2 regions of the Occultella kanbiaonis genome follow, and region 2 is predicted to be linked to the other one. Evidence: predicted binding sites of a transcription regulator. Region 2 holds the regulator's gene; the other holds the start of a gene.
The links. The regulator LexA, encoded in region 2, represses DNA repair genes until DNA is damaged. The targets are predictions, from matches to a motif close to TCGAACANNTGTTCGA.

Region 1: the regulator LexA is predicted to act here: its motif matches at 2,463-2,478, upstream of GKS42_RS25200 (HNH endonuclease signature motif containing protein).

The regions. Positions count from the first base shown of each region.
Region 1 is NZ_CP046175.1:5,489,690-5,494,027, reverse strand. Features, by position in the region: gene GKS42_RS25205 (SACE_7040 family transcriptional regulator) at 3-617, shown strand; gene GKS42_RS25200 (HNH endonuclease signature motif containing protein) at 715-2,442, opposite strand; gene GKS42_RS25195 (multicopper oxidase family protein) at 2,654-4,338, opposite strand, start outside.
Region 2 is NZ_CP046175.1:2,116,442-2,120,779, forward strand. Features, by position in the region: gene GKS42_RS26785 (hypothetical protein) at 1-118, shown strand, start outside; gene GKS42_RS09720 (hypothetical protein) at 109-774, opposite strand; gene GKS42_RS09725 (L-lactate dehydrogenase) at 1,015-1,989, shown strand; gene lexA (transcriptional repressor LexA) at 2,020-2,643, opposite strand; gene GKS42_RS09735 (LysM peptidoglycan-binding domain-containing protein) at 2,943-3,641, shown strand; gene nrdR (transcriptional regulator NrdR) at 3,808-4,281, shown strand.

The DNA of each region.
Region 1 (4,338 bases), 2.3 Mb from region 2:
GCATGAGCGAGTCTGCGGGATCCGCCGCCGGGTCCGGTGCCGTGGTTGCCGGGTCCCGACGCGAGGAGATCCTCGCCGCGGCTGCGGACCTCTTCGCCCGACACGGCTTCCGAGGCGTCTCCATCTACGACATCGGCGCAGCGGTCGGAATCTCCGGGCCTGCTCTGTACCGGCACTTCCGGAGCAAGGGTGCCCTCCTCAGCGAGATGCTGGTCTCGATCAGCGCCACCCTGCTGTCCGAGGGCAGACGGCGCTCCGAGGCAGCCGAGGACCCGACCGCCGCGCTTGCTGCCCTGGTCGACTGGCACATCGAGTTCGCTCTGGATCATCTCCCGCTGATCACCATCCAGTACCGGGACCTCGACAGCCTGGCCGAGGCGGAGCGCGACGAGGTCCGCCGGTTGCAACGGGAGTACGTCGAGATCTGGGTCCGGCTGATCCGCGAGCTGTACCCCGAGGTCGAGGAGCGCACCGCGAGGTCGGGGGCGCACGCCGTGTTCGGGCTGATCAACTCGACGCCGCACAGTGCCAGGCTGGCCCGGGCCGACATGGAAGCCCTGCTGCGCACCATGGCTCTCGCGGCGCTGGCGGGCGTGGCGACGACCGTCCAGGGGTGATGTCCAGAACAGGAGGTCGGTCAGCCGCGGTGTCAGCTCCGGGCGCGGGCCCACCGGCGGGCGTGGGCACGGGCACGCCGGCGGGCGTGCCGGCGCCTCATGGCCCGGGGCCGATGCGCTCACCGTCGGGGGTGTAGAAGGCCCACTCGTTGCCCTGCCAGATCATGGCGATCTGGTGGGTGTCCACGAAGCGGTGATGGTAGAAGCACAGCAGCGCGCCGTTGGGCAGGTCGGTGTTCCCGCCGGCGGCCCAGTGGACGTTGGAGTGGTGACCCTCGCACATGGCCGGAGGGGCCTTGCAGCCGGGGTAGGTGCAGTGCCGGTCGCGTGCGATCATTGCGCGGCGCTGGGCGGAGGTGAAGCGGCGGTGGGCCCTGCCGGTGTTGATCACGGCGGAGTCGGGTCCGAAGATGACGCGGTAGATCTCGCCACCGCAGGCGATCCTGCGCAGCACGGAGGGTGGAACGGGCCCGGTGCCGTCGGCCCAGGTGGCCGGTGGTTGGGACAGGATCGCCCGCCAGTCCACGTGCTCGAGGGCTTTGAGGTTGGTCAGACCGCCGGTGCCGGGCCGCAGGGGTGGGAGGTCACGGCCGAACACGGGCCGCGCGTCGCAGGCATCGGGGTCGGCTGCGCGGGCCCAGTCGGGGATGTCGGAGGCGGGCACGGACGTGGCGTCGCCGCCTGCCCAACCGTGCATGGCGCTGGTGGCGACGATGTGTTCGAACTCCGGTGCGCTGATCAGCACGCCCATGTGTGGCCGCACGGACTGGCCCTTGCCGGCAAGGCCCTGGTTGAGGATCAGCTGGGCACCGTCGGCGAGGGCCTGGGCGCGGCGCTGGCTGGCGCTACGGGTGTCTCCTGCGGCTGGGACGGGCGTGAGCGCGGCCAGTGTCTGCTTGACCAGTTGGCCGTGCTCCTCGGTCAGGAACCCGGAGAGGTGGAACCCACCGGTGGTCGAGGCCAGGTCGAAGAACTCGCGTTCGCAGGCCTCCTTGTAGCCGCGTTCGTCGGACTCGGCGTCGGAGAGCGCGGCGAAGTACTTGCAGACCACGCGCAGGTCCTCGAAGGACCCGGTACTCGCCAGGTGCAGGATCACCGACTCCGCGGTCGCGTCCTCGTCGAGGACCGCCTCGCCGGCAGCACCGGATTGCGTAGGCGCACCCGAACCCGTCGGGTCGGCCTCGGCCGTCTCGCCAGGTTGGCTCGGGTCGGCGTCGCCGGGTTGGCTCGGGTCGGCGTCGCCGGGTTGGCTCGGCTCGGCGTCGCCGGGCCGGCTGAGGCCGCGCGCGGGGAGTCGGAGGGCCGCGCGGCGGGCGGCACTGGAGGCGGCGACGGTGGCGATCAGCCCGGCCTGCTCGACGCCCAGCTCCCCGCGTCGGAGGGCCTCGCGGGCCTCGGGCAGGTCGTTGCTCAGCCGCTCGGCGAGCCGGACCTCGCGTGAGGCCCGAGCGAAGGACATCTTGTGGGTGCGGGCCACGTGCTGGGTGTAGGTACGCACGCGCCCGGACAGGTCCCACATGCCCTCGGCCTTCTCCGCCGCAAGCCAGTCCAACCGCCGCCCGGTCAGGATCTCGATGTCCCGGTGCGCCCGCACGCTCGCCTCACCCAAGGCCCGGCCGGTGTGTTCGTGCTGCTCGTCGAGCCGGTCCACATCGGCCAGAGCGGCCGTGACGGCGTCGAGGACGAAGAGTCGATCGTCGAGAGAGCCGGCCAGCAGCTCGGACAGGTCGGCGTCACGCCGAGGGTCGGAGGCGACGTCGACCGGCCGGACACCGTCCTCCTCCGGGCGCCCTTCGCCGGGTGTGTGTCCCGTGGTCCAGTCCATCGATCGTCACCTCCCATCCGTCGAACGTACGTGCGATCAATGGCAACGTTACGCGTCGGATCAGAGGTTGCAAGGGTCTGTCAAGCCGATGTGGACGACCGGGCATCAGGCGCGCCGGACGGGACCTCGGCCCTTGAGAAGGGTGCCGCGATGACACTCCATCCACAGCCTGAGCTGGCCCGTCCGGCGATCCACAGCCGGTGGCGTGGGCTCAGTGGTCGTGTCCGGCCGACCCGGCCCCGCCCGACCCGGCCCCGCCCGGCCCGCCGCCGGCCGACGTCCCCTCCGGCGGCTGCGCCACCTCACCCGGTGCCAGCACCACGAACTGCCCCATCAGGCCCTCGTCCTCGTGTCGGAGCAGGTGGCAGTGGTACATGTACGGCATCGCGGGATCGGTGTACTCCTCGAACCGCATCACCAGCCGGTAGGTCCGCTGCGGCTCGGTGTAGATGGTGTCCTTGCGCCCGGCCAGCTCCGGCGGCGGGGCGTCGCCGTCGATGTCCACGATCTCGAACTGCACGTCGTGCACATGGAAGTTGTGCGGCGACAGGTCCTGGTTGCGGACCTCCCAGATCTCGGTCGTGTCCACGTACACGGACTCGTCGATCCGCCCCATGTCCATCAGCTGCCCGTTGATCTCCCGGTCCTGCAGCTCGAAGGACCGGGTCGTGGTGGCCGTCGCCGCGTCCAGCCCGAACTCCGTGAACACCGCCGCCGGCTCCCCGGACGGCGCGAGCGACTCGGCCGCCCGGAGCCGCAGCACGTCGAACTCGTCGTTCCCGCCGACGGCGAACGGCACCACCACCCGCCCGAGTTCCGGTTTGAAGGAGTGCAGCATCGTCTCGGTGCCCGGCTCCATCCGGACCAGGATCTCGGCGCGCTCGGCAGGCGAGAGGCGGATCCGGTCCAGTTCCACGGGCGCCCGCAGCAGTCCGCCGTCGGTGGCGACGAGCGTGAACGACCGGTCGTCGAACCCGAACGAGTACGTCCGCGCCGTCGAGCCGTTCAGGATCCGCAGCCGGACGATCTCGGTGGTGACGTCGAGGACCGCCCCGATCGTGCCGTTCACCAAGACCGTCGACCCGAGCAGCCCCACCTCGTTGCCGCCGTCATCGATGGTGAGTTCGCCGTCGTCGAAGCTCTTGTCCTGGACGATCACCGGGATGTCGTCCACCCCGTACTCGCTCGGGAGTCCGGCCGCCTCGGTCTCGCCGTCGTCGAGCAGGAACAGGCCGGCCAGGCCCTTGTAGACGTGCTGCTCGGTGCGGCCGTGCGGGTGCGGGTGGTACCAGAGCGTGGCGCCGGGCTGGTTGATCGTCCACTCCGGGCGCCAGGTCTGGCCGGGCTCGACGCTCTGGTGCGGCCCGCCGTCCATCGCGGCCGGCAGGTGCATGCCGTGCCAGTGCACGCTCGTGCTCTCCGGCAGGGAGTTCGTGACCTCGACGGCGACCCGCTCGCCGCGCTCGGCCCGCAGCGTGGGGCCGAGGAAGTCCCCGTTGAAGCCCCAGGTGGCGGTCGTCGCCTCGTCGAGGAACCGGGAGGTCCCCTCCCGCGCCTCCAGGGTGAACACGCGGGTGCCGTCCGCGGCCACGGTGGACTCGGCCAGCGGCGGGATCGTCAGCGGCCGGTCGAACGCCGACGGCTCGGTGACAGGGCTGACGCTCGCGCCGCAGGCGGCCAGGCTGCCGGCCGCGACGACCGCCGGTGCCCCGGCGGCAAGGAGCAACAGGGTCCGACGGCGCAGGCTCCGTCGGTCGGGTGCGCTCGCCTCGGTCGGTGTGGCGGCTTCTGCCTCCCGACGGCGCGGGCTGCGTCCGGACGGCGTGTTCGCCTCGGTCGGTGTGGCGGTCTCAGCCGCCCGACGGCGCGGGCTCCGTCCGGCCGGCGTGTTCACCC
Region 2 (4,338 bases):
GGTCATTGGGCTGGGCGTCGGCGGGCTCTGGTCGGAGGTGCACCCAGCCAGCACCGCTGCCACGCTCACGCTCGCGAGGACTGCGCTCGTGACCGTTCTCACGGGTGGTCAGTTCTGATCACTGGCACGCCCTTCGTCGACGGCCTCATCAACGTGGGCCGCCAGCCGGACGACCGGATCGTGAGAGCCACTGCGCTGCAGTGCAGCCAGTCGCTCGGGCAGAACGTAGACCGTGACGGTGTTCGTTTTGTCATCGATCTGCGCACTGACGATCTCCTCGGCCGGCACCCCTAGTCCACCGGCAGTTGCCTGGCGTGCGAGCTCCGCCAGATCCGTGTAGGAGAATTCCGCCCCTATGACGCCGACTTCAACTCCGTACTGGTCCGCGCGTCGCTCGACGGTGGTGACGTCGCGGTCGGGGTTCGTCGTGAGCACGGCAAGGACACCCGTAGCCGGGTCGAAGCGGAAGCCGGCGAACGTCTCGCCAAGCTCCGAGACAATGACCTCGCGAAACATCGTCCGGGCAGCCTGCGACTCGACGTTCGCGCGAGCCTGCTCCTCGGATATCCCGAACTCCGCCACGAGGATCCGTTGCGCCTCGTCCCACTCCGAGGGTCGTGCCGCGGCCGTCTCGCGTTCGACGGGCCGTGTCGCGAGGGTGGGACCGGCCGATCCCGCCACGCGACCGGTCGTACCAGCTCCAGCACCGGCGATGAGGCTGGGGACCACGAGTGCTACCGCGCACACCACACGCGAGGCACGGTTGCCAGCCATCCGACTCTCCTTGCTCGTGGTCGCATGCTCCCCAGCGGTAAGGTCGCGACGTTGCCCCTCTGGTGTGGAAACTACACCGCGATCGAAGGCTGAGGAACCGATCGGCGGGACTCGTGAGCACGGATCGCGTCGACCTGGTCCGGGCGTCGCCGGGCAGGCTCGCGGGCGCCTGATCGGGCGGCCCGCCGTGGGCCGGATAGGGTTACCGCGAAGGCGATCCACCACGAGAGGAATCCCGTCGTGACCCAGGCACCAGACCGCGCCACCACACCTCCCGGGGTCTCCACCCTCGCCATCGTCGGCGCCGGCTCGGTCGGCGCCACGCTCGCATACGCGGCGCTGATCCGGGGCGTCGCCCGCCGGGTGGTCCTGTACGACGTGAACCGGGCCAAGGTGGAGGCCGAGGCCCTCGACCTCTCCCACGGCATGGCCTTCATGCCCATGGGTGCGGTGGAGGGATCGGACGACATCGGGATCTGCGCCGGCGCGGACATGGTGGTGGTGACCGCCGGTGCAAAACAGCAGCCGGGGCAGACTCGTATCGAGCTCGCGGACCGGACCATCAACCTGATGCGCACGCTCGTGCCGCAATTGGTGGAGGTCGCGCCCGACGCCATCTACATGATGGTGACGAACCCGGTCGACGTGGTCACCTACGCCTCGCTGAAGATCTCCGGGTTGCCGCCGCGGCAGATGTTCGGTTCCGGCACGGTGCTGGACACCTCACGGCTCAGGTACCTGCTCAGCGAACACAGCCGGATCGCGGTCCGGAACGTGCACGCTTACATCGTCGGCGAGCACGGCGACTCCGAGTTCCCGCTGTGGAGCGCCGCCAACATCGGCGGGGTGCCACTGCGGGAGTTCGTGGCCGCCACCGGCGTGCTCAGCCCAGGGGACCTGGCCGAGATCGCCGACGAGGTGAAGAACTCCGCGTACCGGATCATCGACGGCAAGGGCGCCACGAACCACGCCATCGGCCTCGCCGGCGTGCGGATCATCCAGTCGGTGCTGCGTTCCGAGCGTGCGATCCTGCCTGTCTCGAGCCTGCTCGAGGACTACCTAGGCATCTCCGACGTGTGCCTGTCGGTCCCGTCGATCGTGGACCGCGACGGCGTGGGCGAGCGTCTCGAGTTCAACTTCAATGAGTCCGAGCTTGCCAGCCTGCGCGCCAGCGCGGACGAGATCCGCGGCGTCGCCCGGCAGTTCGGCTTCTGACCCGGGCGCCCCAGAAGCCGAACCCCGACCTCAGATCGAGCGGAGCACACTCACCACACGGCCGAGGATCTGCGCCTCGTTCCCGTCGATCGGTGAGAACGCCGGGTTGGCCGGCATCAGCCAGACCTGCGAAGCGGAGCGCTTGAGCGTCTTCACGGTCGCCTCGCCGTCGATCATCGCGGCGACGATCTCGCCGTTCTCAGCGACGTTCTGCTGCCGCACGACCACCCAGTCGCCGTCGCAGATCGCGGCGTCGATCATCGACTCGCCGACCACCTTGAGCAGGAACAGATCGCCTTCGCCGACCAACTGGCGGGGGAGCGGGAACACGTCCTCCACGGCCTGCTCTGCCAGGATCGGGCCACCGGCCGCGATCCGGCCGACGACCGGCACATACGCGGCACCGGGATCGATGCCCTCCCGGTCCGGCGCCTCGAAGATGTCGATGTCGCCGCGGACGGACTGGGCGTCATCCGGCGCGATGACCTCGATCGCGCGGGTGGAGATCGGGTCCCGGCGCAGGTACCCCTTCTGTTCGAGCAGGTTGAGCTGGTACTTCACCGAGGATGGGCTCGCCAGCCCCACGGCCGCACCGATCTCTCGCATGGTGGGCGGGTAGCCCTTGGCCTCGATGCTCGACCGGATGGAGCCCATGATCTGCCGCTGACGCACGCTGAGGCCGTCGGGGCCGGGGGTGTCCTTCGGGTCGGGGGACTTGGAGCGGCTGGATCGGGTCACGGTCTCCTCCTGATGGTCGGTTCGGCCTGTGTTTCCGCCATTGTCAGAGGGCGGTGATGTGCTGTCGAAGTGTTCAGGACCACAGTAGGCGTCATCGGCCGATCCGCAAAACATGTGTTCGACTGGCGTGTCGACATCGGAATCGCCGCGTGCTACCTTCAGTACAGCCGTTCGACGAACAATCGTTCTACCCGCGACGACCGAGGAGACTCCCGATGAGTGCACTGGCCTTCCCCCACGCCGAGCTCCGCGCGGGTGCCAACGCCGGGACGCGGCGCGGCCGAGCTGTACGTCGTCGCCACCTGTCGGCGGTGCCGGGGGGCCGCGCCGGGGCGGCCCGGCCGGTGACCCGGGTCGTGAGTGCGCACCCGACCGTCGGGTCGTCCGCGGTCGCGCTGGTGCCTTCGCCCGCGGCATTGGTCGGCCCGCTCGCACCGGCGCCGACTCGTCGACTCGCGCCCGCCCTGCCCGACCTCACCTCGGCGCCCGCGCTGGCACCGGTGCCCGTGCCGCTCGCGCGGCCCGAGCGTGACGGCGCCCCGGTGCGGCCGGTCCGTCGGCCAGTGCGCCGTTCGGACGCACTGCCCGCCGAGACGGTCGAGCCGGCCCGCACGGCCGTCGATGCGCCGCTGCGGCTGACGGTCCGCGGTCGCCGGGTGCTCGTGGTGCTCGGACTCGTCGTCGCCGCGGCGCTCGGGTCGGTCCTCGGCCTCGCATTCCCGTCCGAGCCGGCCGCCCCCACCGAGGTGGCGACGGTGGTCGTCTCGCCCGGGGAGAGCCTCTGGGCGATCGCCGCCGAGCACGCCGCACCCGGCGCGGACGTGCGCGTGGTGGTCGACCAGATCATGGAGCTGAACTCGCTCGCCACCTCCACGGTGGTGGCAGGTCAGGCGCTCACGGTTCCCGTCGGCTGACCCACTGTTGGCCCGGCAGCAGGGCGAAGCCGCTCGTGTGCCCGAAGTCGCTTGCATCTGGGCACGCGAACGCCTAACGTTTCCCTACATCTAGTAGTTACACCGTTGTGATCCGCGCACATGTAGTGCACGGGAACGACGGCCACGATGTGGGAAGGATCCGTCGGTGCACTGCCCGTTCTGTCGGCACTCCGATTCCCGCGTCGTGGACTCCCGGACCGCCGAGGACGGGTCCGCGATCCGGCGGCGGCGCCAGTGCCCGAACTGCGGGCGGCGATTCACGACGGTCGAGACCACCAGTCTGAACGTGATGAAGCGTTCCGGTGCCGTCGAGCCGTTCAGCCGGGACAAGATCATCTCTGGCGTCCGCAAGGCTTGCCAGGGGCGGCCTGTTTCCGATGACGACCTTGCCCTGCTCGCACAGCAGGTCGAGGAGACGATCCGCAGCAACGGTGTCGCGGAGATCGATGCGCATGAGGTCGGACTGACCATCCTCGGCCCCCTGCGCGAGCTGGACGAGGTGGCCTACCTCCGGTTCGCCAGCGTGTACCAGGCCTTCTCCTCGCTGGAGGACTTCGAGGCCGCGATCGCCGCCCTGCGGGTGGACCGCCCGGACCAGAGCGAGGAATCGCTCCCATAGACCGCCGCCGGTGGCGCTGGAGGGGAAGCCAGCACCACCGGCGGCAGCATCGACCGG